DNA from 2 places in the Bacillus bruguierae genome. Region 1 is predicted to be linked to the other one. Evidence: riboswitches for the same ligand, from Rfam matches in the RefSeq annotation. Region 1 holds a riboswitch; the other holds the start of a gene.

Region 1 (3,209 bases):
TCATTTTTCTATAACGAGCTTAAGAACCGTTTTTCTCTCAGACTTAAGTCCTATTTATTATCAGACCTATATAAATACAAGATAAAAAACAAGCATAAAAGCCACTTTCCTTTTAGGGGGACGAGAGCATCTGGCCGTGCATAGAAGCGGTCAAGGCCTTTCCCTGCCACATGCAAGGTTTCAAACAAAAGAAGAAAAAGAGTACGGACCACGCTGTATTGTGCATAACAGCGACTTATATTTTTAAAAATAAAAATGGAATTCTATCGTTGTGATATCCAAAACAAAAGAGGATGCCTTTTATAAGACATCCTCTTTTATTCATTATGCTGTTTTTTGATATTCCTTTTTCTCCGCTGCAGGCGAAAGACGCGGGAAATTAATAATAATTGAGATAATACCGCAAACCGCAACTAGCATTGGATAAAATGAGTACGGTAATAATTCAATTGGTGAAAGTGAAGCAAATCCTGCCGCCGTTAACATTTGTGCACCATATGGGATTAATCCTTGCACACTACAAGAGAATAGATCTAACAAGCTCGCAGATTTTTTCGGATCAATATTATATTGATCTGCAACATTCTTTGCTAGTGGACCTGTGAAAATAATAGAAATCGTATTATTTGCTGTGCACATATTTGTCATACTTACAAGACCCGCAATTCCAAATTCTGCACCTTTTTTCGAACGAATATTACGTGTTAGCACATTCATTAAATAATGAATACCGCCGTTATATTGAATAATTTCGACCATTCCACCGATTAAGATCGCTAATAATACAAGCTCCATCATACCATTAATTCCTACTGTAACGCTTTTAAAGAAACTTGCGAGTGTATAGCTTCCATCCAACATTCCGATAATACCAGCTAACACCGTTCCTCCCGTTAATACAACTAATACGTTACATCCAAGCAGCGCTGTAATTAACACTCCTGCATACGGTAAAATTTTCACCCAATTAAACGCATGTGCCGTCATATTTGAATGAGTGCCTAACGTCAGAACGACTAGCAGCACACTCGTAACAATAGCAGCCGGTAATACAATTAAGAAATTTGTTTTAAATTTATCTTTCATTTCCGTTCCTTGTGTACGTACAGCGGCAATTGTCGTATCTGAAATAAAAGATAAGTTGTCGCCAAACATCGCACCGCCAACAACTGTCGCCATAGCAAGCGCCATAGAAATATCAGTTTCTCCGCTAATTCCTACTGCAATTGGAGCCAATGCTGCAATCGTACCCATTGATGTTCCCATTGCTAATGAAATAAAAGCACCGATAACAAATAAACCAACAACTAAAAATCCTTGCGGCAAAATAGAAAGAGCTAAGTTTACAGTTGCTTCAACACCGCCCATTCCTTTTGCCGTTTCAGAAAACGCACCTGCTAATACAAAGATTAATACCATAATCATGATATCTGGATTGCCAGCCCCTTTAGCAAAACGTTCAACCTTTGTCGTAAAGTTTTCTTTCCTGTTCATTACTAATGCAGCAGCAACTGCAATTAAAATAGCAACCAGAATTGGTAACTTATAAAAATCCCCTGTAATTACACCAGAGCCAATAAATAATGCTAAAAATATGCCAAGTGGTAATAATGCCCATGCATTTCCTTTTGTTTGTTCCAAAGTTATATCCTCTCCTATTTCTAAACCTATCCTTCACAAGAGCGAAAAAGACCTCTTCTGAAGAGAAGAGGTCTTATATATCATATAAGAAACACTCTTCTCATCTATCAAGCATATCGCTTGCTGGATTTGGCACAGCACTCTATTATGAGTCCGCTGCCGAGGCATCTTAGGGCCAGTCCCTCCGCCTCTCTTGATAAGAAGGTTTCATATTATATTTTGTATGAATTAATCTTTTTTTACTTTACTTGTTACAGGAGAAAATGTCAAACATTATTTCTATCAAAATAGTTGGTATTTTTTTGATATTACATAAATACAAATTAAAACAGCGCCATAAAAACCCTCTTTCTTTTTAGGCGGGCGAGAGCATCTGGCTATGCATAGAAGCAGTCAGACCATTTTCCTACCACGCGTAAAACGAAAACAAAGAGAGTAATTTGTTCTGCCTAATAGCACAACTTATATGTTAAAAAATGAAAATGAATTTATATATCAAACACTATCTTTTATTTTTTGAATTTCTGCTTCTAAAATTGAAAACCATAAAAAATCTTCTTCTTCAATTTTTTTTATAATCCATTTTGCCGTATTCCAAGCTAAATCATACTCCTCTTTTAAAATATCTCCGTCCGTATATGCTTCTTCTAACTCATCTTCATCTAATACATACATTTCCCCGTTTGGTAACAACACAACATCTAAATATAAATCATCAAAATAAGGAAATCCTCTTCCATCAATTTTATACTCTTTTGCAACATCAATATAATATTGAACAAGCTCTTTGTTCTCGTTTAACATCGCTGTAATCACAAAATGTTTTTCACTTATAAAATACTGAATCCAAGTATAGCCATTATGCGCAATACAAATCTTTCGATTATTATACTGCTTATAACTAGGCTCCTTCACTTGCTTTATATGTAATATACCTAACATACCACCCTGTACATCTTTTACTGAATATGTTTTATCAATTAACCGTCTCCATGATGATCCATCTCCATATTTCCGTTTCATCCTCATTTCTCCCTTTCCCATATATAAATTCATTTTCATTTTTTTACATATAAGTCGCTGCTATGCATGGCCGGATGCTCTTGTCCATCTAAAAAGAAAGGTTTTTTATATGTATTTATATAGAAAAGGGCCTTCACGTTTACCGTGAAGGCCTTTCTATCATTTAAGCTACTTGCTTCTCTGAAATCTCTTTCAAATAAGCTTGTCCTTTTTCTGCGTCATATTGTCCTTCCCATTTAGACATAACAACTGCAGCTAATGAGTTACCTACTACGTTTACTGCTGTACGTGCCATATCTAAAATACGGTCAATACCAGCGATAAATGCTAAACCTTCAGACGGAATACCTACTGTATGAAGTGTTGCTAATAATACAACGAACGATACGCCCGGTACACCGGCAATCCCTTTTGAAGTAACCATTAATACAAGAAGTAATGTAACTTGTTGTGAAATAGATAAATCAATACCATACATTTGCGCTAAGAAAATCGCTGCAATTGCTTGATATAATGTTGAACCATCTAAGTTAAATGAATAACCT
Region 2 (3,209 bases), on a different contig from region 1:
GAATTAAATCATCTTGGTTTTCAATTCCTACGGAGAAGCGCAGCAGACGATTACAAACGCCTCGTGCTATGCGAATATCTTCTGGTATATCGGCATGTGTTTGTGTTGCGGGGTATGTAATAAAGCTTTCTACACCGCCAAGACTTTCTGCAAACGTAATAAGAGAAAGCGATTGTAAGAATGGATCAATCCACGCTTCTTCTCGTAGTTTAAAAGAGATCATACCGCCTTTTCCTGGATAATACACATCGGTTATGGCTTCTTCTTCTTGTAAATAGGAAACAATTGCTTTTGCGTTCTCTTCATGCTGCCTCATGCGCAGCGCTAATGTTTTCATGCCGCGTATTAAAAGCCAAGAATCAAATGGATTTAACACCGCTCCAGATGCATTGTGATAGTAAGCGAGTTCTTCGCATAATTTTGCCCCTTTTGCAACAACGAGTCCGCTTAATACATCATTATGACCGCCTAAATACTTTGTAGCGCTATGCAGGACAATGTCGGCACCTGTTGTTAATGGTTGTTGCAAATAGGGTGTGTAAAATGTGTTATCGACAATAAGGAGCAAGTCGTGACGTTTTGCAATGGCAGCAACTGCGGCAATGTCCATTATTTGCATAAGTGGATTTGTTGGTGTTTCTATGAAAATGGCTTTTGTTTTCGGTGAAATTGCTTTTTCAATTTCTTCTATATGTTGTGTATCTATATATCTACATCGAACATCCCATTTTTGCTCGTGTTCTGTAAATAACCGATATGTTCCGCCGTATAAATCTTCAGATACAATTAGTTCGTCACCAGAGCGAAATAGTGAAAGGACAAGAAGAACAGCAGCCATTCCTGAGCTACAGGCATAGCCTTGCTCGCCATGTTCTAAGTCAGCGATCGCGCGTTCTAATAGAAGGCGTGTTGGGTTTCCAGTTCGGGAATAATCAAACCCTGTTGACTTTCCAATTCCTTCGTGGCGATAAGCAGTGGAAAAGTAAACGGGTGGGTTGACCGCTCCAGTTATTGTTTCACTGCGATTTCCAATTTGGGCAAGCTTTGTTTCCATTGTAGACATAATAGAATTCCTCCCTAGTACAAAATAAAAAAGCCTTCTAAGAAGAAGGCTTATATACGGGAAATATAGTCTTCTTCTTATCTGTCAAATCATTTCTCAATTTGCTGGAATTAGCACCTTATTAACAAATAAAAAGCTTGTTAATGGTTGCTGAGGCGTCATTGGGCCAGTCCCTCGACCTCTCTCGATAAGAATTCGAAATATGAAGTTTTTGATTATGTTTTTTACTTTACAACAAATTTAGAAAGAAACGCAACTATATTTTGAATAATTTTATTTTTCTTTATTTTCATTGACTTTCGTATTTTAACATGCTAAATTAGTGAAAAAATTAACAAAGATTGTTAATAAGTGAACGGATAATGTTTACTTTTTGTAATTATAATCGAATGAAACTCTTATTAAGAGTGGTGGAGGGAAAGGCCCTGTGAAACCCAGCAACCTTCAAGCAATATGTTTGAAACGGTGCTAAGACCTGCAGAACAAATTGTTCTGAATGATAAGAGGAGGATAAAATGCTGTCCCCCTCTTCTCAATGAAGAGGGGGGTTTTTTATATAAATACAAATTAAAAAACGACATAAAAACCCCCACTGATTAAAGTTTCACTTTATATATATTGAAAAGAAGAGAGGGAGACATGTGAAACTACTAGATTTATTGCAAAGAGGAATTGTGATTGGGGACGGAGCGATGGGAACATTGTTGTATTCTCATGGTTTACAAAGCTGCTTTGAAGAATTGAATTTATCTGAGCCGGAACGGATTATTTCGATTCATAAACAATATGTTGCCGCAGGGGCAGATGTCATTCAAACCAATACATACGGAGCAAATGAAGGGAAACTTCGTATGTACGGTCTTGAGGATCGCGTAAGGAAAATTAACCGCGCTGCTGTAAGACATGCAAAAGAAGCGGTGACAGAAAAGAATGCAATCGTAGGAACAATCGGTGGAATGAAACATATTGGAGCAGTTACAACCACGGATATGGAGCGTGAATTTATGCTCTTAGAGCAAGCAAATGCCCTGCTAGAAGAAAGTGTTGATGGGTTATTACTAGAAACATTTTACGATGAATTTGAATTACTTCATGCAGTAAAAGTATTACGGAAGCAAACCAATGTCCCTCTTATTGCGCAGCTTGCCCTTCATGAAGCTGGTACAACACAAAATGGAAATAGTGTAGATGATGTATTGAAGCAGCTTATAGAGTATGGTGCAAATGTGGTCGGATTAAATTGTCAGTTAGGGCCGCTTCATATGATTGAATCTTTTGAGACGATAGAAATTCCTAAATATAGTTATTTATCTGCGTATCCAAATGCTGGTCTTCCTAAATATGTAGAGGGCCGTTACGTATACGAAGGAAGCCCGGCTTATTTTGAAGAAATGGCGCCGGAATTTATTAAGCAAGGCGTTAGGCTGCTTGGGGGGTGTTGCGGTACAACTCCTTCTCATATCGAAGCGATGAAGCGAGCACTTGAAAATGAGCATCCTGTAACAGCTAAAGAAGTTGTAAAGCGAGCTGAAGTAATAGCAAAGCAGCGTGTAAATACAGTAGATCGAATTACATTAGCAGAAAAAGCGAAAAAGGAAACGACAGTGATTGTTGAGCTAGATCCACCCAAAACGTTGGATACGCAGAGATTTTTTGAAGGAGCTAAGGCGTTGAAGCGTGCAGGAGCAGATGCCATTACGTTAGCTGATAATTCTTTAGCGTCGCCTCGCGTATCAAATATGGCAATGGGAGCGTTATTAACAAAGCACGATATCCCTATATTAATTCATTTAACGTGCCGTGATCATAATGTGATTGGGCTGCAGTCTCATTTACTAGGATTAGCAGCGCTCGGCATGGAGGAAATATTAGCATTAACTGGAGATCCTGCGAGGGTTGGTGATTTTCCTGGTGCAACATCTGTATATGACCTTTCTTCTATAGAACTCATTAAAATGATTAAAGAAATGAACAATGGCCGGTCTATCTTAGGAAAAACAATAGGAGCAGCTACCCGTTTTTCGGTTGGTGGGGCTTTTAATCCACATGTAAGACATATCGAGGCAGCTGTAAAACGTATGGAGAAAAAAATTGCAGCTGGTGCTGAGTATTTTTTAACACAGCCCATTTATGATGCAGCAGTCAT

Evidence for each region. A riboswitch is a leader RNA that binds a small molecule or an ion and turns the genes downstream of it on or off. The one in region 1 is predicted to bind S-adenosylmethionine.
Region 2: linked by a shared signal. The riboswitch ahead of WAZ07_RS02955 (bifunctional homocysteine S-methyltransferase/methylenetetrahydrofolate reductase) and the one ahead of WAZ07_RS05055 (Na+/H+ antiporter NhaC family protein) in region 1 are both predicted to bind S-adenosylmethionine.

What each region holds. Positions count from the first base shown of each region.
Region 1 covers NZ_JBAWSX010000002.1:175,956-179,164, reverse strand. Annotated here, with positions in the region: gene WAZ07_RS05055 (Na+/H+ antiporter NhaC family protein) at 325-1,641, opposite strand; SAM riboswitch class I at 1,739-1,844, opposite strand; gene WAZ07_RS05050 (ribonuclease FAU-1 family protein) at 2,137-2,664, opposite strand; gene gltP (glutamate/aspartate:proton symporter GltP) at 2,828-3,209, opposite strand, start outside.
Region 2 covers NZ_JBAWSX010000001.1:592,094-595,302, forward strand. Annotated here, with positions in the region: gene WAZ07_RS02950 (methionine biosynthesis PLP-dependent protein) at 1-1,063, opposite strand, end outside; SAM riboswitch class I at 1,138-1,257, opposite strand; SAM riboswitch class I at 1,459-1,569, shown strand; gene WAZ07_RS02955 (bifunctional homocysteine S-methyltransferase/methylenetetrahydrofolate reductase) at 1,705-3,209, shown strand, end outside.